DNA from 3 places in the Bradyrhizobium sp. 41S5 genome. Region 3 is predicted to be linked to each of the others. Evidence: predicted binding sites of a transcription regulator. Region 3 holds the regulator's gene; each other region holds the start of a gene.
What was found. The regulator PhoB, encoded in region 3, activates phosphate uptake and scavenging genes when phosphate is short. The targets are predictions, from matches to a motif close to TGTCATNNANCTGTCAT.

Region 1 (10,265 bases), 2.7 Mb from region 3:
AAATGCTCTAGGTCGTGTGGACACTTACCGCATCCAAAGGACGATGGCTGCGAGAGTGACGACGGCGCGATAATTTCGGGCGGTCTTTTCGAAGCGGGTTGCGACGCGGCGGAACTGCTTGAGCTTTGAGAAGCAGCATTCGACGAGGTGACGCTGGGCATAGAGGTGCTTGTCCAGCGGGTATTTGAGTGCGCGTGACGGGTTGTTGGGGATGACGGCGAGCGCGCCCTTGGCGGCGATGGCTTGGCGCAAATGATCGGCGTCATAGGCCGTATCGGCCATGACGACCTCGGCAGGTAGTCCCTCGATCAATGCGGCAGCTTGCGGTGCATCGCCCTGCTGGCCTGCGGTCAGCGCGAACCGTACGGGACATCCCAAGCCACGAACGGCCATATGTATCTTGGTGCTCAGCCCCCCGCGCGAGCGGCCGATCGCCTGATCTTCAGACCCCCTTTTTTGGCGCCGGCGGCGTGCTGATGCGCCCGGACGATGGTGGAATCGACGATCAGATATTCGAAGTCCGGATCATCGGACATCGCCTCGAAGATCCGCCACCAGACGCCCTTGATGCTCCATCGACTGAAGCGCCGGAACACGCTGTTCCAATCCCCGAACGCCTCCGGGAGATCACGCCAGGGAGAGCCCGTGCGAACAATCCAAAGTACACCTTCCACGAACATCCGATTGTCGCGCCCAGTGGAGCCCTTCTGGTCGGGGCGACCTATGATCAGCGGCGCCATCCGCTCCCAAGCCGCGTCGCTCAATACCAAACGGTCCATCACACCCAAGACTGCCTCCCCAAAAGCAGTCTTGAATCTGATTTGCGCCTAAAAGGGAATCCTTAGAGTCCACACCACCTAGGGCCATCGCGCAGTACGGCGGGCGCTATCTGGTGCGCGGCGGTGCTGCGGAGGCCGTCGAAGGCGGGCCGCCGCCGAAGAACATCATCGTCGTCGAATTCCCGTCGATGACGCGGCTGCGCGAGTGGTACGCATCGCCGGAATATGCCGAGGCGCTCAAGCATCGGCGGACCGCACTGGACCGCAGGCTGATCTTCGTCGAAGGCGTGCCGCCGAGCTAACCCTTGCTAACCCTTGGCGCCGTCGAGAAACTCGCTGAAGCCGGCCGCACGGTAGGGGCCGAAGCATATCTGCTCCAGGACGCCAATACCCGTCCGGTCGCCCTGGCGGGCGCGCACCACCTGTTGCACGTGCACGTTCTCGCGGGCCAGCGGGTCGAGCGTGACGGGATCGAACGACTCGCCGCCGATCTCGAGCTCGCCCTTCCACATGCCCTGGCCCCATTGCGGATGGCCGTAGCCGAGGCCCTTCATCTGGAATTTCAGGATCGGATCGAGCGCGATGGTCAAGGTGTGGCCGTCGATGTCGACCAGGTCGATTTCGGCTGACTGCGCAAGGCGCGTGTTCGGGACGTATTTGACGCGATGCCGCGCGGTTGCCATGCGGCGGTCGCGCCCATCGACGACGCCGGGGATCTCGGCTTCGCTTCGGTAGAGCGGCGCGGTGATGCCCTCGCGGACCAGCGCCTCACCCTGCGTCCCGTCGAAAAAGATGGCGTGCGAGATGTGGTCGTCCCAGACCAGCGGGGCCCAGAGGAAGAACACGTTCGGCGGCGGCATCGGCGCGCCGCCGACATCGCGTTCGCCGACATTGCGAACGCCCCAGGAGCGATCCTTGGTGCCGTAGCACGTGTGCTCGTCGACCTTGATCTCGCCATCGGGGTGGCGCACGACGCCGCTCCAGCGGCCGAACTGGTCGAACCGGGTCGAATCCATCGCGCGGCGGTCGCCGGACCAAAGCGTCTGCCGTGCTTCCTGGATCGCGGCCGTGCGCGCGGAGAAGGTCAGGTCGCAGGCGAGACCCGTCGCATTGTCGTCGAGCACGACCCGCGTCCGCCGCATCGGTTCGATGACCTCCAGCCTGAACGGGCCGACCTGCATCTCGGTGCGCTCGAGCGGCGCCCGCCGCGAACCGTAGAAGCAATGCTGCCGTCCGCCACGCTCCACGACGCTGAAGGCGCAATCGAGGATCTTGCGGTGCGGGTAGATCGCGATGCCGATGCCGAAATAATACGCGCCGTCCGCGGTGTAGCCGTTGAACCAGGTTCGGTCATAGACGTTGCGGTCGCTGGTCGAGGGAACCGCGATCGGCTCCGGCGTCTGGTGGATGGGGAAGTCGTCCAGTTTGTTGAGCACGCCGATCCCTTTCGCTGTCTTGACGCGTTGTCTTCACGGGAATCATTTCGCCCGATCGCGCTTCAGTCCTGCCAGTATGAAAAACTGTCGTGGTCCAGCGCTTGCGCGCAGGCGCCACGGGTCATTTTCAGGAACAGCGCGTCGCCCCGCTCGGAGCGCTGGACGCTGAGCGCCGAGACGACGCCCATCATGATGCCATGCAGCGTGTAGCGCCGGTAATCCCGCCAGCAATCATCCCAGCCATAATCCCGCACGCCGCGCCGGATCAGCTCGGAATGATAGAACCGCACCAGATCGGCTTCATGAAGCCGCCGCTCGGACGGATCGACGCCGGCCGACAGGAAATAGGCGACGTCGACGATGCCTGGCCCCACCGTCAGCGTCTGCCAGTCCAGCGTCGCCATCGGACGAGCGTTGCCGCGCACCTCGAACAGCATGTTGTCGAGCCGGAAGTCCGCGTGCTGCAAGGTTCGCGGCACCGATCGATCGGACTGGTAGCGCGGTATCGCGTCCGGAAGCCGGTCGATCAGATCCAGGAATTCCGGCTCGATCACGCCGTGATAGCGCTCCTTGTAGTGACCGATGATGGCGGGCAGCACCGCGCGAAGATCCCTGCGCCGGCTTGCGGCGAACACGAAGCATTGCACCGCGTCGAGCGTTGGGTCGTTCCATCGCGGCGCATGCAGCGCGGCGGCCTCACGCATCGCCGTCAGGCAGTCCGCGATCGCGCATCCGGCGAGCTGGTCGCCCGGGCGTGCGGGCGCCAGGTCTTCCAGGATCAGCGTGAAGTCGTCGGTCGCAGGATCGATTTCGGCGAGGATCGGCCGCGGGGTGTGAATGTCGACGGTGGCCGCCAGTTCGCGATAAAAGGCGACCTCGCGGATGTAGAGCGTGTGCGCGGAACCGGAGCGGCGGCTGTCGGGATCTGCGGCCGGGAATTTGCCGACGACGCTTGAGGGCGCGTTCGGCTCATCGCCGTCATAGGTCAGATGAAATCGATAGCTGTCGCCGACGAGGCCATTGCCGACCGGCTTGCAGACGAGTTCGACGACCTTCACCTGGTCGATGATACCGGCTGCGCGCAGCGCCTGCGTCATCCACTCCGGATCGATCCGCGACGGATCGGCCGTGAGCAAACTCATCGGTTTCCTCCCATCCCCGTATTTCCCCTTGGGGCGTCACCACCGTTCCGGCCGCGTCTCGCGCGGCCGGATTGAGGACGGGGTGATCGTTGCGCAAATTATACAGGCGATGTCAGGGCTTTGGCAAAGCCACGCGCCAGTCTGTGGGGATATCTCGCGAGTTGGCAGGGCGGGTTAGCGTCGGCGTAACCCGTCGTTCGCAGAGCGAAATGATGGTGGGTTACGCTGCGCTAACTCACCCTACGCATCGGGGCTACCAGCCCTCCAGCACGATCTTGCCGCGCGACTTGCCGCTTTCCAGCAGCGCATGGGCGCGCTTGAGGTTGGCGGCGTTGATGGTGCCGAAGGTCTGGTCGAGCGTGGTGCGCAGCGCGCCCTTGTCGATCAGGTCGGCAACGTCGTTGAGCAGATGATGCTGCGCGATCATGTCAGGCGTCTGGAACGATGAGCGCGTGAACATCGATTCCCAGTGCACCGACACCGCCTTGCCCTTGAACACGGCGACGTTGAATTCGGCGGGATCGTCGATCAGGCCGAACTTGCCCTGCGGCGCGATGAAGTCGGCGATCGACTTGTAGTGCTGGTCGGTGAAGGTGAGGCTGGCGACGAGGCCGACCGGCGGCAACTTCAGCTGCTCGATCTGCTCCTTCATCGGCTGCGAGTGATCGATCACCGCATGCGCACCGAGATCGAGGCACCACTTCTGAGACTCCGGCCGCGTCGCGGTCGCAATCACGGTCAGCCCGGTGAGGCGGCGCGCGAGCTGGATCAGGATCGAGCCGACGCCGCCGGCGCCGCCGGTGATCAGCAACGTGCGCGGATCGAGGCTCTTGCCCGGCACCGCGCCGAGCCGGTCGAACAGCAGCTCCCACGCGGTGATCGAGGTCAGGGGCAGGGCGGCGGCCTGCGCGAACGAGAGCGATGCCGGCTTGTTGCCGACGATGCGCTCGTCCACCAGATGAAATTCCGAATTGGTGCCCTGGCGCTGGATCGAGCCCGCGTAGAACACTTCATCGCCAGGCTTGAAGAGCGAGACGTCGGGCCCGACGGCGTCGACCACGCCGGCAGCGTCGAAGCCGAGGATCTTGTAGCCGTCGGTCGGCGCCGCGCGCTTGCGCACCTTGTAGTCGACCGGGTTGGCCGAGATCGCCTTCACCGCGACGCGAATGTCGCGCCCCTTCGGTTCTGGCTTGGCGATTTCGAAATCGACGAGCGAATCCGCCGCCTCGATCGGCAGCGATTTTTGGTATCCGACGGCCTTCATGCCTGGTCTCCGTGGTGGGCGATTGCCTGCCGTCTTACCTGTCGCGCTGGCGTCGTTTTGGCAAGTACTGTAAAATCAGGGAACTAGTCCCTGTTTGTATACTATTGGGAAATTACCAATGAAACGGAAGAATTTCGCGCGCCGGCCGGGCTGCGCGGTCGAGGCGGCGCTCGACCTGATCGACGGCAAGTGGAAGGGCGTGATCCTGTATCACCTGCAGGCCGGCACCCAGCGCTTCGGCGAGTTGCGGCGGCGAATGCCCGGCATCACCCAGCGCATGCTGACCAAGCAGCTGCGGGCGCTCGAGGACGACGGCCTCGTGACCCGCAAGGTCTACGCCGAGGTGCCGCCGCGGGTCGAATACACGCTCTCCGAACTCGGCGAGAGCCTGCGTCCGGTGATCGATATTTTGAAAGCCTGGGGCGAGGGCCATCAGGAACGGCTGTCCTGCGCGCCGGTGCCGGAGGTCGTTGTGAAGAAGTCGAAGCGCGCGGCCTGACAATTTGTAATGAAGAAGGCCGGGAGCGGCGTGTCGCTCCCGGCCATTGTTATCGGCGCTGATCAGATCGCGTCAGAACGCAACCTGCGTACGCAGCGCGACCGCGTCGAACTTCGAGCCGGCATCCACAGGCGATGTCGCCGAGGCCTGCTTGGCGATGTCGCCGTGCAGGTAGTTCAGCATGAAGCGGACGTTGTTGTTGACGTACCAGTTCAGCGCGGCGGTGTAGACGGTCTGCCGTCCGCCCGCGATGCCGACGGCCTGGCCGACCTGGTCGTTGAGATTCATCGTGCTGACGCGGCCGGCAATTTCCCACGCGCCCATGCCGCCGCCGGCAAGCGAGAACGGATCGTGCGGCTTGATACCGCCATAGGAGGCCGTTGCCGGATTGTAGGCGTGGTTCTCGCCGGTCAGCACGTAGCCGACCTGCGCGTAACCGCCGTCGAATTTCAGGCTCGGCGCGCCGAACGGCGGCAGCCCGGTATTCGCAGAGCGGTCGACATTGAACCAATAGTACTCGCCTTGTGCGATGAACGGGCCGTAGGTCGCTGCCGCCTCGACGCCGTAGACCTGCGCGCCCGAGACGTTGGCGATCGCACCGGTCGAGATCAGCGTCGTCGGGTCGATGCGCAGCTCGGGCCGGTCGTTCAGCGTGAGCGTCTGCGCCTGGGTGAGCTGGTTGCGCGGCGGCTGAACCAGCCATTCCGCATCGGCGCCGATATGCACCGAGTAGTTCTTGCCGCTGATCGGATTGCCGGCGACGCGGATGACACCGCCATACTGCTCGGACGTGCCGGCCGGCGCGGCTGACGACGCGGAGTGAATCGCGCCCGTCGTCGGTCCCGTGACATAGCCGCCGACCCAGAGCTGGTCGTTCCACCAGCGGGTGCCGGCGCCCGAACGGAAGTCACCGGCCGCGATGTTCTGTGCGATGATGCCGACCGAGGCGCGCTCCATGAACAGGATGTCGTTGGAGCTCGTCGATTCGTCCAGCGTCCACGGGATGTCCATGATTCCGCCTTCGATCGCCATCTTGCCGCCGAATGGCCTGAAGCCGGTGAAGCTCAGATAGGCATTCTCGACGCCGGAGGTGCCGCCGCCGGGCAGCGATCCCGGTGCCGCACCGCCGAAGCCGTCGGACGAGCCGCCGAAATCGTAGATCAGCGCGTAATTCCAGTCGCCGAAGAATTTGCCGACGATGCCGATGCGGGCGCGGCGCAGGTTCTCGCCGCTGTCGAGCTTCTGCGGCGAGGTGGCCGCGGTGTTCGGACGATAGTCGTAACCGCCGACGTCCCAGTGCACGCGGCTCGTGATCGCGACGCAGTTCTGTTCGTCCGCGGTGCAGATCGTCGGCCGGTTGTTCGGCATCGTCACCACGACGCCCGACGGCGCGATCGGGCCCTTGACCGGGATCGCGGCGTTGGCGCTTGCGACCCGCGCGGCCTTGGCATCCGCCGCCTTCGCGTTGGCATTCGCGCTGGCTGCGGTCGCGGTATTGGCATTGGTCTGCTTCTGCAGCTTGTCGAGCTTCTGCTCGAGCATCTTCAGCTGCTGTTTCAGCAGCGCGATCTCCGCGTCGCTGCCGCCTCCGGCCGATTGCGAATAGGCCGGCGAGGCGGCGAGCGCCCCTGCAAGCCCTATGGCGATTGCACCAACTTTTGTCGCACCCATTGTGCACCCCTGTTGTGTTTGAATTCCCCACTCACTCACTGAAACGTCCTAGGAGTTGATCGTGACTGACGCACGACAGCGCCGCCTGGCATCGCGGTTCCGCTTGTTGTCCGCAGGCAACAAGCGGATCGACGCAGTGAGACGACAGTCATCATAGGGGCCTGGTGGCGCGCTTCAACGCGGCTTCCGGCGGTTTTGCACTGGTCCGGCGGGGGGCCAGTTATCCGGCCGGGCGCCCTTCAATTGCCAGGCGAACACGCCTATATTCCGGCGTTTCCACGAGAGGTGAGAATGCTCCGACCAATCCGCTTCGCTGCCATATCCGCTCTGTGCACATTGGCTTTCATGGGGAATCCGTCCCCGTCCGCGGCCCAGGATCGCCGCGTGCCGTCCTCGCAGGCCGAGCTCCAATTGTCCTATGCGCCGATCGTGCAGCGGGTGCAGCCGGCGGTGGTCAACGTCTACGCCGCCAAGATGGTGCAGAACCGCAATCCGTTTCTGGACGACCCTATCTTCCGCCGCTTCTTCGGCGTCCCGGGGCAGCAGCCCGAGCAGATGCAGCGCTCGCTCGGCTCCGGCGTGATGGTCGATGCTTCCGGCCTCGTGGTCACAAACAATCACGTGATCGAGGGCGCCGACCAGGTGAAGGTTTCGCTCGCCGACAAGCGCGAATACGAGGCCGAGATCGTGCTGAAGGACAGCCGCACCGACCTCGCCGTGCTGCGGCTGAAGGAAACCAACAGGGAGAAATTCGCGACGCTCGACTTCGCCAATTCGGATCAGCTGCAGGTCGGCGACGTCGTGCTGGCGATCGGCAATCCGTTCGGCGTCGGCCAGACCGTGACGCACGGCATCATCTCGGCGCTGGCGCGCACTCAAGTCGGGATCACGGATTATCAATTCTTCATTCAGACCGACGCGGCGATCAATCCCGGCAATTCGGGCGGCGCGCTGGTCGACATGACCGGCCGGCTCGCCGGTATCAACACCGCGATCTTCTCGCGCTCCGGCGGTTCGCAGGGCATCGGCTTCGCGATCCCCGCCAACATGGTGCGCGTGGTGGTGGCCTCCGCCAAGAGCGGCGGCAAGGCGGTGAAGCGGCCATGGCTTGGCGCGCGGCTGCAGGCCGTCACGCCGGAGATCGCGGAGACGCTCGGGCTGAAGCTGCCGACCGGCGCGCTGGTCGCCAACGTCGCGCCCAACAGCCCGGCGGCGAAGGCCGGGCTCAAGCTGTCCGACCTGATCGTCGGGATTGACGGCACGCCGATCGACGATCCCAACGCGTTCGACTACCGCTTCGCGACCCGCCCGCTCGGCGGCAGCGCGGAGATCGAAGTGCAGCGCGCCGGCAAGCCGGTGAAGCTCACCGTGCCGCTGGAGACCGCGCCCGATACCAACCGCGACGAGATCGTGCTGACCGCGCGTTCGCCATTCCAGGGCGCCAGGGTTGCCAACATCTCGCCGGCGCTGGCTGATGAGCTGCATCTCGACGCCGGCGCGGAGGGCGTCGTCGTCACCGAGCTCGCCGATGACGGCACGGCCGCCAATGTCGGCTTCCAGAAGGGCGACATCATCCTTGCGGTCAACAATGAGAAGATCGTGCGGACCAGCGACCTCGACAAGGTATCGAAGGCGGGGTCGCGGATCTGGCGCATCACGCTGGTGCGCGGCGGCCAGCAGATCAACGTGACGCTCGGCGGATGAGCCCCAAGCAACCGCGGGACGCGACGAACCTGTTCGCTGCGGCGGGGATGGAGCAGGACGCGCCACACCCGCTGCCGGACCGGCTGCGCCCGCGTACGCTGGCCGACGTCGTCGGTCAGGATCACATCCTCGGCCCCGACGGCGCGCTGACCCGCATGCTGGAGACGCGCACGCTGGGCTCGTTGGTGTTCTGGGGACCCCCCGGCACCGGCAAGACCACCGTGGCGCGGCTTCTGGCCGATGCCACTGAGCTGCATTTCGAGCAGATCTCCGCGGTGTTCTCCGGCGTCGCCGACTTGAAGAAGGCGTTCGATGCCGCGCGGGCCCGGCGCGAGACTGGCAAGGGCACGCTGCTGTTCGTCGATGAGGTGCACAGGTTCAATCGCGCGCAGCAGGATTCCTTCCTGCCGGTGATGGAGGACGGCACCGTGGTGCTGGTCGGCGCCACCACGGAGAACCCGTCGTTCGAGCTCAACGCGGCGCTTCTATCGCGTGCCCGCGTGCTGGTGTTTCACTCGCTCGATACGGCTGCGATCGAACGGCTGTTTGCCAATGCCGAGAAGATCGAGGGCAAGACCCTGCCGCTCGATCCGGAAGCACGCGCCGTGCTGGTGCGGATGGCCGACGGTGACGGCCGCGCCTCGCTGACGCTCGCCGAGGAGGTCTGGCGCGCCGCGCGCAAGGGCGAGGTGTTCAACGCCGAGCAGTTGCAGGCCATCCTGCAACGCCGCGCGCCGATCTACGACAAGTCGGCCGACGGCCACTACAACCTGATCTCGGCGCTGCACAAGTCGGTGCGTGGCTCCGATCCGGATGCGGCCTTGTATTATCTCGCGCGCATGCTCGATGCCGGCGAGGACCCGCTGTTCCTGGCGCGGCGCGTTGTACGCATGGCCGTCGAGGACATTGGTCTTGCCGATCCGCAGGCGCTGGCGGTCTGCAACGCCGCCAAGGATGCCTATGATTTCCTGGGCTCGCCGGAGGGCGAGCTCGCGATCGCACAGGCCGTGGTCTATCTCGCCACCGCGCCGAAATCGAACGCGGTGTACACTGCGTTCGGCGCTGCGATGCAGACCGCGAAGCAGGGCGGCTCGCTGCTGCCGCCGAAGCATATTCTGAATTCGCCGACGAAATTGATGAAGTCGGAGGGCTACGGCTCCGGCTATCAGTATGATCACGACGCGCCCGACGCGTTCTCCGGCCAGGACTATTTCCCGGAAGCGCTGGGCCGCCAGACCTTCTACGATCCCCCCGACCGCGGCTTCGAGCGCGAGATCCGCAAGCGGCTGGATTACTGGAACAGGCTGCGCAAGGAGCGGGGCGGGAGCTAGAGCAAGACGAGATTAGGCTGCGGCCGCGAATAACGCGTGTTCCCGTTCCGGCCCGCAGCGCGGGAGCGTCCGTTGCAGAAGCCCGCAAATGCCATATGCAACAGCTTTGGACGAGGAACACTTGCGCGCGATTTCGGAATATTAGAAATATATCCCTGAATTGCCCGACGTGTCAAGTTGCTTGTCGAACGCCGGCCGCCGCCGGCTACTTTGCATGGGGTTGTTCTCGATATTTTGGTAGAGCCCGCTGCGACGGCCCATAATTTCATATTGCTCTCGCGCGTCACTTGACGCTTTTCACGAACTCCAGAATCTCATCCGTCAGCCGCGTGTCCGGCGTGTTGATCGCGTAGACCTCCGACATATGGCTGTGCTGCGGCAGCATGAAGCTGCGGACGCAGCCGCTCGGCCGCTTGCAGCCGGCCTGCTTCATGAGCTC
Region 2 (10,265 bases), 2.8 Mb from region 3:
CTGATGCGGATTTCAGCAGATGAGCCGCCGCGGTGTTTATCGCACCGCGCCAATCAGGAGACGGTCAGTGCTGCATTCCGATATAGCGGCGAGGCGACGCTTTCAGCTCATCCTGGTCAAGCCGTCTCACTACGATGATGACGGATACGTGATCCGCTGGTGGCGCGCCATGACGCCGTCGAATTCCCTGGCGGCCGTGTATGGCATTGCGGCGGATTGCGCCGAACGCCGGGTGCTCGGGCCCGATGTCGATTTTGATATTGAAGCCATCGACGAGACGAATACGCGCATCGACATCCCGGCGCTGCTATGCCGCTTCAGGATCCACGACGGGTTCGGATGTGTGGCCCTGATCGGTGTTCAATCGAACCAATATCCGCGGGCTCTCGACATCGCCCGTTCGTTCCGGGCAGCCGGGATTGCGGTAGCCATCGGTGGTTTTCATGTCTCGGGATGCCTGTCGATGCTGGATGGCCGGGCCGTCGAACTCGACGCTTGCCGGGACATGGGCGTCGCCATATTCGCGGGTGAAGCCGAAGGGCGTCTTGAATCCGTCATTGCCGATGTAGCCGCGGGGCGCCTCGCGCCGCTCTACAACCACATGAAAGAGTTGCCGGGCATGGACGGCGTGCCGGTGCCGTTCCTCCCGAAGCGATATATCGAACGGACGCTTGGCTCCAGCGCCAGTTTCGATGCCGGCCGCGGCTGCCCCTACCAGTGCTCGTTTTGTACCATTATCAACGTGCAAGGCCGCAAATCGCGCTACCGATCGGCAGACGATGTGGAGCATATCGTGCGCCTCAACTGGGCCCAAGGCATTCGAAAATTCTTCATCACCGACGATAACTTTGCGCGTAACAAAGAGTGGGAATCGACCTTCGATCGCCTTATCCAGCTCCGCGAAAGAGACGGCATCCCGCTTGGCCTGATGATTCAAGTCGACACGTTATGCCACAAGATCCCGAACTTCATCGAAAAGGCAAAGCGCGCCGGAGTGACAAAGGTCTTCATTGGACTTGAAAACATCAACCCCGACAACCTGGCGCTAGCAAAGAAGCGGCAGAACAAGATCACCGAGTATCGAAAGATGCTGCTGGCCTGGAAGGAGCAGGGCATCCTGACCATCGCGGGCTATATCCTGGGCTTTCCAGCCGACACGCCGGAAACAATCAAACGCGACATCGCTATCATCCAGGAAGAACTGCCGATCGACCTTCTCGAGTTCTTTTGTCTGACGCCGCTGCCCGGCTCTGAAGATCACCAGACGCTCTGGAAGAACGGCACAGCCATGGAAGCGGACCTCAACAGCTACGATGTCGAACACGTCTGTACGGCACATCCCAAGATGAGCAAGAAAGAGTGGCAGGACATCTATCACGAGGCCTGGCAACTCTATTATACGCCGAAGCACATGAAGGTTCTGCTGCGACGCGCCGCGGCCACCGGTGTTCCGATCGGCAATCTCGCAAAGTACCTACTTACTTTTTCGACGACGGATCGCCTCGAAAAGGTACATCCCCTTCAGGGTGGGATTTTCCGCCTCAAGCATCCGTCCGAGCGGCGATCAGGCTTGCCGCGCGAGAATCCGTGGCTGTTCTGGCTGCGTTTTGGTTGCGAGACGCTCGTGAAGCACAGCGTCCTCACCGTGGCGATCGGACGGTTGTTGATATGGAAAACGGTCATCGCCTACACCCCGCGGGCCGGCAGCTATCTTGACCGCGCGCTCACGCCGGTCAGCGACGACGGCGATGAGACGCTCGACCTTCTCACCAAGACGGCGGGCGCCCGCGCTGCGGTCGCTCATTTCAAGAAAATCGCCGGACTGACGGGCACCCAAGTCGCTTGATACAAGGCGCACTTTAGGTCGAGCTGTTGCGGATGGGCTACGGCATACGTCCGGCGAAGCTCGTCTCTGCGTGTTACGGAAGGCGAAGTCCTCGTTTCGGTTCACCGGTTTACCGAACGCTGCCTGTGATAGAAGCAGGCTTAGCGCCGGACGATCGAGCCGGCACGTCCGAGCAGCCGCGCCAATTGCTTGAAACGGCTGCCGACGCGATCGGCGACCAGATCCACCATCCGGTGCTCGAACACCAGCATCAGCTTGCGGCCCTGGGTGCGGAAATGCGTTGCCGGCAGCACGCCGGTGCGTGCCGCCGTGATCAGATGCGCGACGCGGAACGCGGCGCCGAGCACGCGCGCGCGCTCGTCCATCGCCGGCGTCACCAGCGCGCGGATCTGCGGCGGCGGCTCGTTCTCCTCGCTGAGGCCGGCGTAGCGATAGAACACCGACAGCGCGACGAAGGCGCGGCCCTGATGCGTGATCGAGCCGAAATTGCCGTTCATGATCAGGCTGAGGGTTTCCTCGCCGCGATGATCGGGATGCACCCGCCAGCCGATATCGGAGAGCAGGCAGGCGACGTGACGCAGCCTGCGGTCTTCCTCGGTCTCGCGGAGCCTGACGACCCGCACCAGCCGGTCGGTCCAGGCGGTCAGCTCCTGGGCGTGGCGGGCCGAGCGCGACAGCAATTCGTTGAGGTTCTGCGCGGCGCAGACCAAGCCGTCCTTGGCGCGCTCGGCCTGCGGCAGCATCTCGTAGAGCAGACCCTCGCGCACGCCGAAGGTCGAGAATACGATGGTCTTCGGCTGGGCGACGCGGATGATGTATTCGAGCACGAGCGCGGCGTAGGCCAATAGCGGCCGCCGCGCATCTGCGACGGATTCGATATTGGCCAGCATGTTGGTCGCCGCCAGCCGCCGCAGCCGCTGCGCGAAGTCGAGTGCGTCCGCTGCCGGAATGGAATAGCCGTGCATCACCTTGAGTGGGTAGCCGCTCTGGATGATGTGGATGCGCGCCAGCGCGCGCCAGGTGCCGCCGACCGCGTAGAAGGTACGGCCACGGCCGGTCTTGAGCTGGGCGACGCCGAGCACTTCGTTCTTGACGATGCGTTCGGCGCGCTTGAGCGATCTGTTCGAGAGGTCCTGCAGCGCAAGGCTGCCGAGCGGCAGCGTCACGCCGCTGCGCACGCGGTTGCCCTTGACGTCGATCAGTTCGAGCGAGCCGCCGCCGAGGTCGCCGACGATGCCGTTCGGATTGTGCACGCCCGAGACGACGCCGAGCGCCGACAGCTTCGCTTCACGCGGTCCGGTCAGAATCTCGATCTTGGCACCGCAGATGCGCTCGGCCTTGGCGATGAAGTCCGGGCCGTTCTTGGCGTCGCGGCAGGCCGCTGTCGCGATCGCGTGGACGCGGCCGACCTGCTGGATCCGGCACAGCGCGCGAAAACGGCGCAGCGCGGTGAGCGCCTTGTTGACCGCATCGGTTGCGAGCAGGCCGGTACTCTGCACCTCGCGTCCGAGCCCGCACAGCGCCTTCTCGTTGAAGATGGTGATGAGGCTGCGCGCCATCGCCTCGTAAACCACGAGACGAACCGAGTTCGAGCCGATATCGATCACAGCGACGCTGGAAGCGCGCTTCCGCGGCCGCTTCACCGTAAGGCCCCCTTAAGACGATGGCTGCTGACGCTCGTTGCGACGCGTGAGACGGCGCGGTGAAGATTCCTTGAGAGACTTACCACGGCCGGACAGACTCGGATTTGTCATGAAATAGTCATGCAGATTGAAGGGCTCTTCGCCTTTCGCGGCCTTCATACGCGTTGACGACCCATCCGGCAACAATTGCCAGCTCTGCTCGGTGTCCTTCAGGTTCGCGACCATGATCTGTTCGAGAACCTGCTGATGCACCGTAGGATTTTGCAGCGGACAGAGAACCTCGACGCGACGGTCGAGGTTCCGCGGCATCATGTCGGCGGACGAGATATACACAGCAGCTTTTGCGCTCGGCAGGCCCTGGCCCATGCCGAAGCAATAGATTCGGCCGTGTTCCAGGAACCGGCCGATCACCGATTTGACGCGAATATTTTCCGACAATCCCGGCAGCCCCGGCCGCAGGCAGCAGATGCCACGCACCACGAGCTCGATCGAGACGCCGGCCTGCGAGGCCTCATACAGCGCGTCGATGATGTCAGGATCGACCAGCGCGTTCATCTTCATCCAGATCGCGCCGGTCCGGCCATGTTTGACGTGAGCGATCTCGCCATGGATGTGCTCGATGATCCGCTTGCGCAATGTCAGCGGCGACACCGCCATCTTCTCGATGTCGCTCGGCTCGGCATAACCGGTGATGTAGTTGAACACCCGCGCGACGTCGCGGCCGATGATCGGGTCCGACGTAAAGTAGGAGACGTCGGTGTAGATGCGGGCGGTGACCGGATGATAGTTGCCGGTGCCGGTGTGCACATAGGTCGTGAGATTGCCGCCCTCGCGGCGCACCACCATCGACAGCTTGGCGTGGGTCTTCAGCTCGATGAAGCCGTAGACGACCTGCACGCCAGCGCGTTCGAGATCGCGCGCCCAGCGGATATTGGCCTCCTCGTCGAAGCGCGCCTTCAGTTCGATCAGGGCGGTCACCGACTTGCCGGCTTCGGCGGCATCCGCCAGCGCGCGCACGATCGGCGAGTTGTTCGACGTGCGATAGAGCGTCTGCTTGATCGCGACCACGTCGGGATCGCGCGCCGCCTGCTGCAGGAACTGCACGACGACGTCGAAGGATTCGTAGGGATGATGGACCACGAGATCCTTCTGCCGGATCGCGGCGAAGATATCGCCGCCATGGTCCCGCACGCGTTCGGGATGGCGCGGCACGTAGGGCGGGAATTCGAGGTCGGGGCGATTGAGGCGGGTGAGCTGCGACAGCTCGTTCATCGCGAGCACGCCGTCGACCAGGATCACTTCATCGTCCGCGGCCGACAATGCGTGCTGCACGAAGACGCGCAGCTCTTCGGGCATCGTGGCCTCGATCTCGAGCCGGATCACCGACCCGCGCCGGCGGCGCTTGAGCGCGGTCTCGAACAGGCGAACGAGGTCTTCGGCCTCTTCCTCGATTTCGAGTTCGGAGTCCCTGATGATGCGGAACGCGCCCTGGCCCTTGACGGTGTAGCCGGGGAACAGGCGGCCGATGAACAGACCGGTGGCCTGCTCGAGCGTGATCAGCCGCGCCGGCGCGCCTTCCTTGGTCGAGGGGATGCGGATGAAGCGGTCGATCTTGCCGGGCATGCGGATCAGCGCGTTCATCGCCTTACCGTCGGAGATCCGCGACAATTGCAGCGCGACCGTGAAGCCGAGGTTCGGGATGAACGGGAACGGATGCGCCGGGTCGATCGCAAGCGGCGTCAGCAGCGGGAAGATGTTGTGGAGGAAGTGATCCTCGATCCAGGTGCGTTCGGACTTGGTGACGTCGCGCCCGTCGACCAGCTGGATGCCAACCCTGGACAGGAGCTCGCGCAGGTCGCTCCAGATCGCCTGCTGGTCGGAGGCGAGCTGCGACACGGTCTTGTTGATCATCACGAGCTGCTCGGCCGGCAACAGGCCGTCCGGGCTGCGCTCGGCAATGCCCTCGCGGACCTGGGCCTTGATGCCGGCGACGCGGACCATGAAGAACTCGTCGAGGTTATTCGCCGAGATCGACAGGAAGCGGACGCGCTCCAGCAGGGGATGGCCGAGATTGACCGATTCCTCGAGCACCCGGCGGTTGAAGTGCAGCCAGGACAGCTCCCGGTTGATGAATCTCTCGGGGCTGGTCGCGATCGCGGGGACGGGCGGAAGCTCCGCCTCTTTCTCTTTGATTTCAGGAGCTTGTGCCGAGTCCATCAAGTGCTGGTCCAATTCCGGGCAGGGGGCTGGCGCGGTCTAGCCGAGGGCCACGCAGACCATGTGATATTGCGATGACGTTTCGATGACATTGATGTTCCGCCGGCCTACGCCGTCAAGCCGCGGGACTGCTCAGGCATCGCGCAACAGCTCGGCGGCCAGCGCCCGGGTCACCGGCCGGCCCAGCCGGAGCGCCTCGGTGTCGAGCAGTTCGACCGCCTGGCGGACGGCGGTATAGGAGCGCTCGATCCGGTTGGTCAGGTAGCTGACGAGCGGCTCGTCCACGCTCATCTGGCGGTCGGCGCAGAACTTGACGATCAGGCCGCGGAACAGCCCGCCGTCGGGCGGCAGCAACGTCACCGTCGGCACGGCGCGAAGCCGCGACCGCAGATCGCGCAGCTCGATCTCGAACGCCGACGGCGGCACGCGCGCCGTGATCAGGACGAAGGCATCGTCCTGGCGGGCGAGATTCATCAGATGGAACATCGCGCGCTCGTCGAAATCCGACGGCCTCAGGTCCTCGACCACCAGCGCGCCGGTCGCAAGCGCCATCGGCACCGTGTCGGCGGTCAGGGCATGCGCCGCGGTCGAGCGCGCGCCGGCGATCTCGGCCCAGATCGCGGCGAGGTGGCTCTTGCCGGAGCCTTCGGGCCCCACCAGCAGCATGATTCGGTTCGGCCAGTCCGGCCAGCCGTCGATCAGCGCCAGCGCCGCCTCATTGGCGGGCCCCTCTAGGAAATCGTCGCGGGTCAGCTTCTCCTCGTGCGGCAGGGCCAAAGCCAATTGACGAGGTTGAACGCTACCGGCCACGCAAGTCTCCAAACCATATTATTCTAGCATGATCCCAGCGCAAACGCTTCGCGTTTGTCGCGGGAAAGCCGGTTTCCACTTTTCGGGATCGTGCGCTACCGAGCCTCGATCGTGCTCATGTGCCGCACCCACTCCACGAGATAGAGGGACACCGAACCCAAAGTAAAGATCGTGACCAGGCCCATCAGGATCAGGTCGTAGGGGTGCGGCTGAAACCCGAAACCGAGCGAGGCCAGCACCAGGGCCGCGAACGCGACCTGTGCCACCGTGTTCAGCTTCGACACCATCAACGGCTTCATCTCGACCGGCTTGTCGAACAACCATGACACAATCACGGCGGAGACGATCATGATGTCGCGCGACACTACGAGAATCACGATCCAGCGCGGCACCGCGCCCCAGATTCCGAGCGCGACATAGATCGACACCAGCAGCGCCTTGTCGGCGAGCGGGTCGAGCAGGGCGCCGAGCTCGCTCGCCATGTTGAAGCGCTTGGCGAGGAAACCGTCGACCGCGTCCGAGACGCCGGCGATCACGAAGATCGCAAACGCGATCTCCATCTGGCTCGAGACGATGGCCCAGACGATCACCGGCACCAGGATGATGCGGCCGAGGGTGATGATATTCGGAATGCTCAACTTGAATCGCTTCCCGGCTAGAAGCCTGATTTTACTCGATATCCGGCTCTTTTGCGCGGTGGCCGGGTGTTATCTACATAGTATCGCGGCCGCATCGCCGCGAGCCATTGCGCGGGGGCGGAATTCCTCGTAACCAGCCCCTTATCATCTGGAATTGGGCATGACCGAGCGCAAAAACGGGCTCACTTACGCGGATTCGGGTGTCGATATCGACGCCGGCAATCGTCTGGTCGATCTGATCAAGCCGATGGTGCGAGCCACCGCACGGCCCGGCGCGGATGCCGAGATCGGCGGATTCGGCGGGCTGTTCGACCTCAAGGCCGCCGGCTTCAAGGATCCGGTCCTGGTGGCTGCGACCGATGGCGTTGGCACCAAGCTGAAGATCGCGATCGAGACCGGCCTCCACAGCGGCATCGGCATCGATTTGGTCGCGATGTCGGTCAATGACCTCGTCGTGCAGGGTGCGGAACCGCTGTTCTTCCTCGACTATTTCGCCTGCGGCAAGCTCCATCCGGAAGCCACCGCGCAGATCGTCGCTGGCATCGCCGAGGGCTGCCGCGACTCCGGCTGCGCGCTGATCGGCGGCGAGACCGCCGAGATGCCCGGCCTCTACAAGGACGGCGATTACGACCTCGGCGGCTTTGCGGTCGGCGCGGCCGAGCGCGGCACCCTGCTGCCGACGGGGGATATCGCGCCGGGCGACGCCGTGATCGGCCTGGCGTCCTCCGGCGTGCACTCCAACGGCTATTCGCTGGTGCGCAAGATCGTCGAGCAGTCCGGCGTGGCGTATGACGCGCCGGCGCCGTTCGCGCCGGTCATGACGCTCGGCGCGGCGCTGCTGACGCCGACCAGGCTCTATGTGAAATCCTGCCTGCGTGCGATCCGCGAGACCGGCGCGGTGAAGGGGCTCGCCCACATCACCGGCGGCGGCTTCACCGACAACATTCCGCGCGTACTGCCGAAGCATCTCGGCGTCGGCATCGATCTGGCGCGGCTGCCGGTGCTGCCGGTGTTCAAATGGCTGGCCGAGCAGGGCGGCATCGCCGAGCTCGAGCTGCTGCGCACCTTCAACTGCGGCATCGGCATGATCGCGATCGTCAAGCGTGAGGCGGTCGATGCGGTGACCGAGGCCTTCACTGCCGGCGGCGAGACCGTGACGCTGCTCGGTGAAGTGATCGAGGCCAAGGGGGCGCATGAGCAAGAGCATCGGGTGGTCTATCACGGTCATCTCGATCTCTCGCGATGAAGCGCCGCACAGCCATCCTGATTTCCGGCCGCGGCTCCAACATGGCCGCGCTGATCGAAGCTGCGAAGGCTGCGGATTTTCCGGCCGAGATCGTCGCCGTGATCTCCAATCGTCCTAATGCTCCCGGGCTCGAGAAGGCGGCCGCGAGCGGCATTCCGACCCTCGTCATCGAAAGCAAGCCGTTCGGCAAGGACCGCGCCGGTTTCGAGGCGGCGCTGCAGCGGGCGCTCGACGACAAGCAGGTCGAGCTGATCTGCCTCGGCGGCTTCATGCGGCTGTTTACGGCCGAATTCGTCCGGCACTGGTACGGGCGGATGCTCAACATCCATCCCTCGCTGCTGCCCTGCTTTCCGGGCCTCGATCCGCACGGCCAAGCCTTGCGTGCGGGGGTCAAGCTGTCCGGCGCGACGGTGCATTTCGTAATCCCGGAGACCGACGCGGGACCGATTGTGATGCAGGGTGCGGTCACCGTGGCCGACGACGACACGCCGGAGACGCTCGCCGCACGCGTGATCACCATCGAGCATCGCATCTATCCGGAGGCGCTGCGGCTTCTGGCGAGCGGCCGGCTCAAGCTCGAAGGCGACGTCTGCAGGACGCAAGGCAGCGTGGCAACCGACAGCACGCTGATCGCGCCGGCGCCTTAGCGCGCAATTGCACAAGAGATCGCCGAGACCAATCCCCCGGGTGATGCGGCCGGGGGAGGCGTCCGGATGAATTCCGCTAGCAGCGGCGTTCAGTGAACCTTGAGGTTCTCTGCCGACGCCTTGCCGCGGTTCTCCACCAGCTCGTACTCGACGGTCTGGTTCTCGTTCAATGTGCTGAGACCTGCGCGTTCGACCGCCGAGATGTGAACGAACACGTCCTTGTCGCCGACGGCCGGCTTGATGAACCCGTAACCTTTGGTCGGGTTGAACCATTTGACGGTACCCTTCGGCATCGTCTCTCTCCCAGTCTAGACATAAAAAAGACGCGGCCACGTTTTCCACGTGCCACGCCACAAGCGGGCTTTCCGCTGTCTGTTCAATTCCCGGGTCTCTATATCCAAGGTCTTCAAGTCCGAAGTTTCGCCTCTCGAAGCCCAGTTCTTTGAAGACTTGGCTATCAACGTCGTGAAACGCACAGTCGAACGGCCGCAATCCGATTGTGAAGGGATTGCAACACGAAAATTGCGCCTTAGCAAGCGCGCTGGTTTCGCGTGACGCAACCTCAGCCTGTGCCGGTCGAACTCCGGCGCCGAGCGTTCGGCCATTGGCCGACGGCCGGACGTGCCGGAACCTGGTTTGCTAACCCCGATCCACCCGCACCACGCGGCCTTTGTCGATCGCAAGCGCGAGCTGGCCGTGCTTGAGCTTGAGTGCAGCCTCGCCGAACAGTTCGCGCCGCCAGCCGTGCAGGGCGCCGACTTCGGCCTCATCGCTGGCCGCGATCTGTTCGAGGTCGTCGACGGTGGCGATCACCTTGCTGGCGACGCCGTGGCGCTCCGAGGTCATGCGCAGCAGCACCTTCAACAGCTCGACGGTCGCCGCACCGTTGGAATTGTTTCTCGGCTTTTCCAGCTTGGGGAGCGTGGCCTGGTCGCGCGCGAGCCCGCGCTGCACCGCGGCGATGATGTCGGCGCCCCATTTCGAGCGCTCGAAACCCTTCGGCAGCGAACGCAGATTGCCGAGCTTCTCCAGCGAGGTCGGCGCATGGGTGGCGATGTCGCCGACCGCGTCGTCCTTGAGCACGCGCGAGCGCGGCACGTCGCGGCTCTGCGCCTCCTGCTCGCGCCAGGCCGCGACCTCGATCAGCACCGCGAGTTCGCGCGGCTTGCGCACGCGGGTCTTGAGCCGCTCCCAGGCGCGCTCGGGATGGAAGTCGTA
Region 3 (10,265 bases):
GCGCTAGCGGGACTGTTCGTCGCAGCCGGCTACTTCACGCTGACCTTCTACGATCTGTTCGCGGTGCGCGCGATCGGTCACGCCCACGTGCCCTATCGCATCAATGCGCTCGCGGCATTTACCTCCTATTCGATCGGGCACAATGTCGGCGCCAGCGTCTTCACCGGCGGCGCGGTGCGCTACCGGATCTATTCGGCCTGGGGATTGAACGCGATCGACGTCGCCAAGATTTGCTTTCTCGCCGGCCTGACCTTCTGGCTCGGCAATGCCGCGGTGCTCGGGCTCGGCATCGCCTATCATCCGGAAGCGGCAGCCAACATCGACCAGCTGCCGCCCTGGCTCAACCGCGCGCTGGCGCTCGGCATCATCATTGCGCTGGTCGCCTATGTGGTCTGGGTCTGGACCCAGCCCCGGGTGGTCGGCCGCGGTCCCTGGACGGTGACCCTGCCGGGCGGCCCATTGACGCTGCTGCAGATCGCGATCGGCATCGTCGACCTCGGCTTCTGCGCGCTGGCGATGTACGTGCTGGTGCCGGACGAGCCCAATCTCGGCTTCGTCGTGGTCGCGGTGATCTTCGTGTCGGCGACCCTGCTCGGCTTCGCCAGCCACTCCCCCGGCGGGCTCGGGGTGTTCGACGCCGCCATGCTGGTCGGCCTCTGGCAGATGGACCGCGAGGACCTGCTCGGCGGCATGCTGCTGTTCCGGCTGCTCTACTATATTGCGCCGTTCGTCATATCTGTAATCTTGCTGACGTTTCGGGAGGTTATCGTCGGCGCCCGACTCAAACGGCTGCCGCAGACTGATTCGGGGCCCCGCACTGAGCCGCACCACGAGGCGGTTCTGGTTCGCAAGCGCGGTGACTCCGGGGTCTGATGACGCGGCCCGATGCCTCCCGAGGGACGGTCGATCTGACCGCGCCTGGGCGAGACATGAACCGACGGGAAGAAAGCCGCCGCGATGGCCATTGACGATACGCCGCATTCGATCTTCTCGCCCTGGCCCGACCGCTTGCGCCATTCCGCGCTGATCCTGCTTGCCGCAGCGCTGGCATTGAGCGTGGTGGTCGCGCTCGGCGAGTTGTCGCTGGTGCGCGCCTGCGCTGTGTTCGTCTGCATCGCGGCTGCGGCGCTGGTGCCATGGCGGCTGCATGATGCCGGCACCTCGCGCGAGGATGTCCGCCACGGCAATCCGGTCGAGGCGACCGCCGTCAGCGCGGTCGTCGCCGGCATGCCGGACCCGGCCGTGCTGCTCGACCGCGCCGGCCGCGTCATCCATCTCAACGCCGCCGCGGCCCAGCTGGCGCCGGCCCTGCGCAAGAACGAGTTGGCGCAATTTGCCCTGCGTTCGCCGGAGATTATCACTGCGTTGCGCGAGGCGATCGCGACCACCGAGCCGCGCCGCGCCACCTACTCCGACCACGTTCCGGTCGATCGCTGGATGGAACTGGTGATTACGCCGGTGCCGGTGCCGACCCAGTTCGGCGGCACCGAGAAATGCATGCTGATGACCTTCCACGATCTGACGCCGCTGCGCCGGGTCGAGGAGATGCGCGCCGATTTCGTCGCCAATGCCAGCCATGAGTTGCGCACGCCGCTCGCCGCCTTGTCCGGCTTCATCGACACGCTGCAGGGGCCGGCGCGCGAGGACGCCCGGGCGCGCGAGCGCTTCCTCGGCATCATGCACACCCAGGCCACCCGCATGGCGCGGCTGATCGACGACCTGCTGTCGCTGTCGCGGGTCGAGTTGTCGGCCCATGTGCGGCCCGAGGCGTCGATCGATATCGTGCCGATCATCCGCCAGGTGGCCGACGGGCTCGAGGTGCTGGCCAGCGAGCGCCAGGTCGAGATCGACGTCGACCTGCCGGCGACCCCGGTCACGATCGCCGGCGACCGCGAGGAACTGCTCCGCCTGTTCGAGAACCTGATCGAGAATGCCCTCAAATACGGCGCCTCGGGCGGCCGCGTCATAGTGTCGCTCAATCAGACCGTTTCGAGCGCATCGGGTGAGGGGAGCCCCGAAATCCGTGTCATGGTACGGGATTTCGGCCCCGGCATCGCCCCGGAGCACCTGCCGCGGCTGACCGAGCGGTTCTACCGGGTGGACGTCGGCGACAGCCGTAACCAGGGCGGAACCGGCCTCGGATTATCGCTGGTGAAACATATTCTTAACCGTCATCGCGGGCGTCTTCTGATCGAGAGCGTGCCGAACAATGGCGCGACCTTTACCGCCTGTTTTCCCCGGCCGAAGACCCCGTTACCGACCCAAAGCTAAGCGTTTTCAGTCGCTTAGTGCTGTCATCCAACTGTCATCCAACCTTCGTAAAAGCGGCACCGACCGCTCCTAGATGGACCGGTGTGAGCGCGATCGGGCGCAATTGGCGCTTCGCTCACAAGATGGAGACCACCCCATGAATTTCATCAAAGCTATCGTCGCTGCCGGCCTGGTCGCCGCTTCGGCGTCGGCCTTCGCTGCCGATATTACCGGCGCGGGCGCAACGTTCCCGTTCCCGATTTATTCGAAGTGGGCTGACGCCTACAAGAAGGACACCGGCAATGGCCTGAACTATCAGTCCATCGGCTCCGGCGGCGGCATCAAGCAGATCCAGGCCAAGACGGTCACCTTTGGCGCGACCGACATGCCGCTCAAGGCCGAGCAGCTCGAGAAGGACGGCCTCGTCCAATGGCCGATGGTGATGGGCGCGATCGTTCCGGTGGTGAATCTCGAGGGCGTGAAGCCCGGCGACATGGTGTTCGACGGCGAGACGCTCGCCAACATCTACCTCGGCAAGATCACCAAGTGGGACGATCCGGCGATCAAGAAGCTCAATCCGAATGTGAAGCTTCCCTCGGACGCGATCACGGTGGTTCGCCGCTCGGATGGTTCCGGCACCACCTTCAACTTCACGAATTATCTCTCCAAGGTGAGCCCTGACTGGAAGAGCAAGGTCGGCGAAGGCACCGCGGTGGAATGGCCGACCGGCGTCGGCGCCAAGGGCAACGAGGGCGTCTCCGGCAACATCGGCCAGACCAAAAACTCGATCGGATATGTCGAGTATGCCTACGCCAAGCAGAACAAGCTGACTTACACCGGCATGGTCAACAAGGGTGGCAAGACGGTTCAGCCGACGGTCGAAGCGTTCCAGGCGGCCGCTTCCAACGCTGACTGGGCTCATGCGCCCGGCTATTACGTGATCCTGACCGACCAGCCCGGCGACAAGTCCTGGCCGATCACCGCGTCGACCTTTATCCTGATGCACAAGGAAGCGACGGATAAGGCGGCCTCCCAGGAAGCTCTCAAGTTCTTCCGCTGGGCGTTCAAGAACGGCGCCAAGATGGCCGAAGAGCTCGACTACATCCCGATGCCGGACAATGTCATCCAGCAGATCGAGAAGACCTGGTCCTCGGACATCAAGAGCTAAGTCTAACGATTTCGAACAAGGCCTGTGCCGCCTGCCGGCGGCACAGGTTGATCAATAGAGACCCGGGCTCCCTCACCGCGGCAAGACGCGCGGGTGGGGCCCCGGCTTCGCGCCCCGGAGGCGCAAGCCGGAACGACGCCCGGCCAAATGCGTCAGTAGAGATCGCTTCGGGGCGTAGCGGTTTGCGTTGCTTTCACATAGTAATGAGGGGATTGGCGTGGCAGACATGGCTGTTCAGAGCGATGTGATGGAAGCCGCGGGACCGTACGATCGCGCCAAGGCCCTCAGCGCCTTCAAGCTGGGTGATCTCACCTTCTATTGGATCACCCGTATCTCGGCGATTTCGGTTCTGTTGATCCTCGGCGGCATCATCCTGTCGCTGATCGTCGGCGCTTGGCCGGCGATGAAGGAGTACGGCTTAGCCTTCATCTGGACGCAGCGCTGGGCGCCCTCGGCAGATCCGCCGGTGCTCGGCGCACTCGGCCCGATCTACGGCACCCTGATCACCTCGGTTATCGCGATGATGATCGCGATTCCGGTCGGTCTTGGCATCGCCATCTTCCTCACCGAGCTGTGCCCGCAAATGCTGCGCCGCCCGATCGGCATCGCCATTGAGCTGCTCGCCGGCATCCCCTCGATCATATACGGCATGTGGGGCTTCTTCGTGCTGGGCCCGTTCCTGGCCAACACGTTCCAGCCCTTCATGATCCGAATGTTCGAGGGCGTCCCGGTGCTGGGCGCGGTGTTCGCAGGGCCGCCGTCCTATCTCAGCCTGTTCAACGCCGCGCTGATCCTTGCCATCATGGTGCTGCCCTTCATCACCGCGATCTCGGTCGACGTGTTCAAGACCGTGCCGCCGGTGCTGAAAGAGGCCGCCTACGGCATGGGCTGCACCACCTGGGAAGTCGTCCGCAGCGTCGTGATCCCCTACACCCGGGTCGGCGTGATCGGCGGCATCATGCTGGCGCTCGGCCGCGCACTCGGCGAGACCATGGCTGTGACCTTCATCATCGGCAACTCGTTCCGCATCTCGTCGTCGATCTTCGCGCCGGGCACCACGATCTCGGCGGCGATCGCCTCCGAATTCGCCGAGAGCGACGGCCTGCACCAGTCCGGCCTGATCCTGCTCGGCCTCCTGCTGTTCGTCCTGACCTTCTTCGTGCTCGCCGGCGCCCGGCTGATGCTGATGCGGCTTGAAACGAAAGCGGGGAAATAGCGTTATGAACCCGATCTACAAATCCCGCCGCCGCAGCGACATCGTCATTCGCGCACTCTGTGTCTGCGCGGCGCTGTTCGGCGTCACCTGGCTGGCGCTGATCCTGTTCACTCTGGTCTACAACGGTCTTGCCGGCCTCAGCGTGCAGCTGTTCACCCAGAACACGCCGCCGCCGGGCTCGACCGAAGGCGGCCTGCTCAATGCCATCGTCGGCTCCGTCATCATGACGGTGATCGGCGTCGGCATCGGCGCGCCGCTCGGCCTGTTCGCCGGCACCTACCTCGCCGAATACGGCAAGCACGACAAGCTCACCTCGGTGATCCGCTTCATCAACGACATCCTGCTCAGCGCGCCCTCGATCATCATCGGCCTGTTCATCTACGGCGCGGTGGTGGTGCCGATGCGCGGCTTCTCGGCGATCGCAGGCAGTCTCGCGCTCGCCGTGATCGTGATCCCGGTCGTGCTGCGCACCACCGAGGACATGCTGCTGCTGGTGCCCAATCCGCTGCGCGAGGCGGCCTCCGCGCTCGGCCTGCCGCGCTCGCTGGTGATCAAGCGGATCGCTTATCGTGCTGCGCGTAGCGGCTTGATCACCGGCGTGCTGCTGGCGACCGCCCGCGTCGCCGGCGAGACCGCGCCGCTGCTGTTCACCGCGCTGTCGAACCAGTTTTTCAGTTGGGACTTGACCAAGACGATGGCCAACCTGCCAGTCACCATCAACAACTTCGTGCAGAGCCCCTACGCCTACTGGAAAGAGCTGGCGTGGAGCGGCGCACTGCTGATCACATTCACCGTGCTCGCGCTGAATATCGGCGCGCGTATCCTTGGTGCCGAAAGGGCCGCAAAATGACCGAGCTCTCCGTTTCAACCAGTAACCCGAGCCACGTTGCACCGCATACGCCGCTGCCGGAAGCGCCGCCGAAAGTCACGGTGCGCAACCTCAATTTCTATTACGGCGAGCACCACGCGCTGAAGAACATCAACCTGACGCTGGGCACCAACCGCGTCACGGCGTTCATCGGTCCGTCGGGCTGCGGCAAGTCGACCCTGCTGCGGATCTTCAACCGGATGTATGACCTTTATCCGGGCCAGCGCGCTACCGGTCAGCTGATGCTGGACCAGACCAACATTCTCGATCCCAAGCTCGACCTCAATCTGCTGCGCGCGCGGGTCGGCATGGTGTTTCAGAAGCCGACGCCGTTCCCGATGACGATCTACGAGAACATCGCCTTCGGCATCCGCCTCTACGAGAAGATCTCGAAGTCCGAGATGGACGACCGGGTCGAGAAGGCGCTGCGCGGCGGCGCGCTGTGGAACGAGGTCAAGGACAAGCTGAACGCCTCCGGCCTGTCGCTTTCCGGCGGCCAGCAGCAGCGCTTGTGCATCGCGCGCACCGTGGCGGTGCGGCCCGAGGTGATCCTGTTCGACGAGCCGTGCTCGGCGCTCGATCCGATCTCGACCGCCAAGGTCGAGGAGCTGATCCAGGAGCTCTCCGAGGACTACACGATCGCGATCGTCACCCACAACATGCAGCAGGCGGCGCGCGTCTCCGACAAGACCGCGTTCATGTATCTCGGTGAGCTGATCGAGTTCGACGACACCAACAAGATCTTCACCTCGCCGAGCGATCGACGCACCCAGGACTACATCACCGGCCGGTTCGGCTAGAGCATGATCCGGAAAAGTGGGCACCGGTTTTCCGATCGGATCATGCGAAACTGAGGACACCAAATCATGATCCTCGGGATCATGAGGGAGACAAGCGATGGCTTCTGAACATACCGCCAAGGCATTCGACAGCGACCTGCAGGAGTTGACCCGCCTGGTCGCCGAGATGGGCGGCCTCGTCGAGCGGATGATTACCGAGTCGGTCGACGCGCTGATCCGTCGCGACGTCGCGCTTGGCAAGCGCGTGGTCGCCGCCGACATCGAGATCGACAATCTGCAGCGCGTCATCGAAGAGCGCGCGGTGCTGACGATCGCCCGCCGCCAGCCGATGGCGATCGACCTGCGTGAAATCGTCAGCGCGATGCGCGTGGCCACCGACCTCGAGCGGATCGGCGACCTCGCCAAGAATATGGGCAAGCGCGTCGCGGCGCTGGAAAGCGATTTCCAGCCGCTGAAGCTGATCCGCGGCCTGGAGCACATGACCGACCTCGTGCTGTCGCAGGTCAAGTCGGTGCTCGACGCCTATGCCGCGCACGATCTGCCGGCGGCGATGAACGTCTGGAAGGGCGACGAGGAGGTCGATGCGATCTGCACCTCGCTGTTCCGCGAGCTGCTGACCTACATGATGGAGGATCCGCGCAACATCTCGTTCTGCATACATCTGATGTTCTGCGCCAAGAACATCGAGCGGATCGGGGATCACGCCACCAATATCGCCGAGACCGTGTTCTACATGATCGAGGGCCAGCAGATCACCGACAAGCGCCCGAAGGGCGACATGACCAATTTTGCCACCACTGTGCCGGGTACCTAGGACATGATCCGCGAGCGCGGAGCCGGATTGTCTTCACGACAAGTCGTTTCCGCGGGGATTATGCTCAGGAAAGTAAGCGTTTCGGTTTGCGTCTGGGCAACGGATCACCACAGAGAGAGAACTTGAACCGATGAGCGCACGCATTCTGGTAGTCGAAGACGAGGAAGCGCTGACGACACTGTTGCGCTACAACCTCGATGCGGAAGGCTACGATGTCGAAACGGTCGGGCGCGGCGACGATGCCGACACCCGCCTGAAGGAGCGCGTTCCCGACCTCGTGGTACTGGACTGGATGCTGCCGGGCCTGTCCGGCATCGAGCTGTGCCGCCGCCTGCGGGCGCGGCCCGAGACCAAGCAGCTTCCGATCATCATGCTGACCGCGCGCGGCGAGGAGAGCGAGCGCGTGCGCGGGCTTGCCACCGGCGCCGACGATTACATCGTCAAGCCGTTCTCGGTGCCGGAATTGCTGGCACGGGTGAAGGGCCTGCTGCGCCGCGCGAGCCCGGAGCGGCTTGCGACCGTGCTGACCTATGGCGACATCGAGCTCGACCGCGAGAAGCGCCGCGTGGCGCGCTCGGGACGTCCGATCGATCTCGGTCCGACCGAGTATCGGCTGCTCGAATTCTTCCTCGAGCATCCCGGCCGCGTGTTCAGCCGCGAGCAGCTGCTCGACAGCGTCTGGGGCCGCGACATCTATATCGATGAGCGTACCGTCGACGTGCACATCGGCCGCCTGCGCAAGCTGCTCAATCCGGGCCGCGAGCAGGATCCGATCCGCACCGTGCGCGGCGCCGGCTATGCGCTCGACGACCGCTTCGCGAAGGCCGAGCCGCAGCCGTAAGGCCTGCATGGCAACCTCAAGCCGCAACACGGCGTCGTCCCGGCGAAAGCCGGGACCCATACGCCGCGGCCGCCGCAATGGGCACGCGGCCAGACGGCTTTCTAACAATACGCATTCGGGGTTACGGGTCCCGGCTTTCGCCGGGACGACGCTGGTGGATAGTTCCGCGCTACGATCACACAAACAAATCCCCGCTTTCGCGGGGATTTGTTTTTGCAGTCCAGGCAGTTTCCCGAGTGCTTACTTGATCTGTGGCTTGGCCGACGGCCGGCGGCGATCGGCGGCGGGCTGGTAGGCGACGCGCGAGTGATGCGCGCAATAGGGCAGGCCGGCGAGCGCCTTGCCGCCGCAGAAGAAGAATTCCGGGCTTGAGGGATCGCCGACCGGCCAGTGGCAGGTGGCCTCGTTGAGCTCGAGCAGCGACAGCCGCTGGCTCATCGGCACCACGTTGTCGAAGGAGATCGGATCGGGCTCCATCTCGACCTCGAAGGCGTGCGCCAGCGCGGTGTTGCCGCGCGACACCGGGCGCGCCACCCGCATCATGTGCTGGGCGGGACGGGCCTTGCGCTGCCGCGGCGCAGCCGTGGAGGGGGCCTTGGCGCGGCCGGAGAGGCCGAGCCGATGTACTTTGCCGATCACGGCGTTTCGCGTCACATTGCCAAGTTCCGCCGCGATCTGGCTGGCCGAGAGGCCGGATTCCCAGAGCTTCTTCAGCTGCTCGACGCGATCGTCGGACCAGGTCAATACAGTCATCGCATTCTTCCTTTCGCATGGCGCCGGCCACTCATCGGAGCGGCGCTGCGAGCCAATCTGGACAAATATCCCTGCGGCCAGAATCCCTTAGCCCTCGCCGGGCACGGTGTTGCGCCCGAACGTTTACGCGTGACACGAAGGCTACTTAGAGGGTCCAGTACTGCCGCACGAGATGTCGTACCCGACAGGCCAAACGCTACAATATGGCGTGACTCTGGCGCAAGAGTCCGCGGCCGTGCGTCCACATGTTCCCGCAAAGTTAAGCATTGCTGTGAGGCTTTTCCACCGCTCCGGATTGCGCTGGTTTCGCATTGCAGGAAGGCCAGCAAAGGCCGGCTCCTGGCGATTGACACTTACCGGCCGCCGCATAGAATGTCCCGCACGTGCCGCCCGCAAAGGCGGCCGTTTTGTTTTCCGAAGCTGGCGGTTGCTGCGTAGGCGTCAAGGCGCGCGGCGATTGACGGTTTCAAACCGGCAGTGAACGCCATGACCAACGCCTCGTCGCATCTGCTCCCCGTCTTCGCCCGGGTCGATCTCGGCTTCGAGCGCGGCGAGGGCGCCTGGCTGATCGCAACCAACGGCGACCGCTATCTCGACTTCACCTCGGGCGTCGCGGTGAACGCGCTCGGGCATGCGCACCCGCATCTGGTCAAGGCGCTGCAGGAGCAGGCGACCAAGCTCTGGCACATGTCGAACCTGTTCAAGAGCCCGGACGGCGAGGTGCTTGCCGCGCGGCTGTGCGAGCAGAGCTTTGCCGACTTCGTGTTCTTCTGCAATTCCGGCGCCGAAGCGATGGAGGGGGTGATCAAGCTGGTGCGGCACCACCACTTCTCCAAGGGCCATCCCGAACGCTACCGCATCATCACCTTCGAAGGCGCCTTCCATGGCCGCACGCTGGGCACGCTGGCTGCGACCGGCTCGGCGAAATACCTCGAAGGTTTCGGCCCGCCGATGGACGGCTTCGACCAGGTGCCGCACGGCGACATCGAGGCGGTCAAGAAGGCGATCGGCCCGCACACCGCCGGCATCCTGATCGAGCCGGTGCAGGGCGAGGGCGGCGTGCGCTCGGCGCCGCAGGCGTTCTTCAAGGCGCTCCGCGCGCTGTGTGACGAGCATGGCCTGCTGCTGGCGTTCGACGAGGTGCAGACCGGCATGGGCCGCACCGGCGAGCTGTTCGCCTACAAGCGCACCGGCGTCACGCCGGACGTGATGTCTCTGGCGAAGGCGCTCGGCGGTGGGTTCCCGATCGGCGCGGTGCTGGCGACCGCGGACGCTGCGGCCGGCATGGCGCCGGGCTCGCACGGCTCGACTTTCGGCGGTAATCCGCTCGCGGTCGCCGCCGCCAATGCCGTGCTCGACGTCATGCTCAAGCCCGGCTTCTTCGAGCACGTGCAGAAGATGTCGCTGCTGCTCAAGCAGAAGCTCGCTTCCGTCGTGGACCGCTATCCCGGCGTGCTGTCGGAGGTGCGCGGCGAGGGCCTGTTGATCGGCGTCAAGGCGGTGGTGCCGTCGGGCGATCTGATCGCCGCGCTGCGCAACGAGAAGCTGCTCACCG

Region 1: HAP47_RS17815 (OprO/OprP family phosphate-selective porin) is a predicted target of PhoB. The motif match lies at 6,853-6,869, and genes of this name have one in related genera.
Region 2: HAP47_RS18240 (RNA degradosome polyphosphate kinase) is a predicted target of PhoB. The motif match lies at 5,781-5,797, and genes of this name have one in related genera.

Annotation. Positions count from the first base shown of each region.
Region 1 covers NZ_CP083721.1:3,746,023-3,756,287, forward strand. Annotated here, with positions in the region: one part of gene HAP47_RS17785 (IS5 family transposase) at 25-450, opposite strand; one part of gene HAP47_RS17785 (IS5 family transposase) at 453-788, opposite strand; gene HAP47_RS17790 (DUF1330 domain-containing protein) at 866-1,081, shown strand; gene HAP47_RS17795 (hypothetical protein) at 1,088-2,215, opposite strand; gene HAP47_RS17800 (phosphotransferase) at 2,278-3,357, opposite strand; gene HAP47_RS17805 (zinc-binding alcohol dehydrogenase family protein) at 3,611-4,621, opposite strand; gene HAP47_RS17810 (winged helix-turn-helix transcriptional regulator) at 4,740-5,120, shown strand; gene HAP47_RS17815 (OprO/OprP family phosphate-selective porin) at 5,193-6,791, opposite strand; gene HAP47_RS17820 (DegQ family serine endoprotease) at 7,137-8,495, shown strand; gene HAP47_RS17825 (replication-associated recombination protein A) at 8,492-9,826, shown strand; gene HAP47_RS17830 (alpha/beta hydrolase) at 10,110-10,265, opposite strand, start outside.
Region 2 covers NZ_CP083721.1:3,841,031-3,851,295, forward strand. Annotated here, with positions in the region: gene HAP47_RS18230 (B12-binding domain-containing radical SAM protein) at 68-1,846, shown strand; gene ppx (exopolyphosphatase) at 1,987-3,489, opposite strand; gene HAP47_RS18240 (RNA degradosome polyphosphate kinase) at 3,502-5,706, opposite strand; gene HAP47_RS18245 (chromosomal replication initiator DnaA) at 5,839-6,516, opposite strand; gene HAP47_RS18250 (CDP-alcohol phosphatidyltransferase family protein) at 6,612-7,154, opposite strand; gene purM (phosphoribosylformylglycinamidine cyclo-ligase) at 7,315-8,400, shown strand; gene purN (phosphoribosylglycinamide formyltransferase) at 8,397-9,047, shown strand; gene HAP47_RS18265 (cold-shock protein) at 9,137-9,340, opposite strand; gene rnd (ribonuclease D) at 9,687-10,265, opposite strand, start outside.
Region 3 covers NZ_CP083721.1:1,032,241-1,042,505, forward strand. Annotated here, with positions in the region: gene HAP47_RS04895 (lysylphosphatidylglycerol synthase domain-containing protein) at 1-873, shown strand, start outside; gene HAP47_RS04900 (sensor histidine kinase) at 958-2,271, shown strand; gene pstS (phosphate ABC transporter substrate-binding protein PstS) at 2,408-3,418, shown strand; gene pstC (phosphate ABC transporter permease subunit PstC) at 3,645-4,634, shown strand; gene pstA (phosphate ABC transporter permease PstA) at 4,639-5,484, shown strand; gene pstB (phosphate ABC transporter ATP-binding protein PstB) at 5,481-6,302, shown strand; gene phoU (phosphate signaling complex protein PhoU) at 6,400-7,116, shown strand; gene phoB (phosphate regulon transcriptional regulator PhoB) at 7,247-7,957, shown strand; gene HAP47_RS04935 (GcrA family cell cycle regulator) at 8,198-8,710, opposite strand; gene HAP47_RS04940 (aspartate aminotransferase family protein) at 9,197-10,265, shown strand, end outside.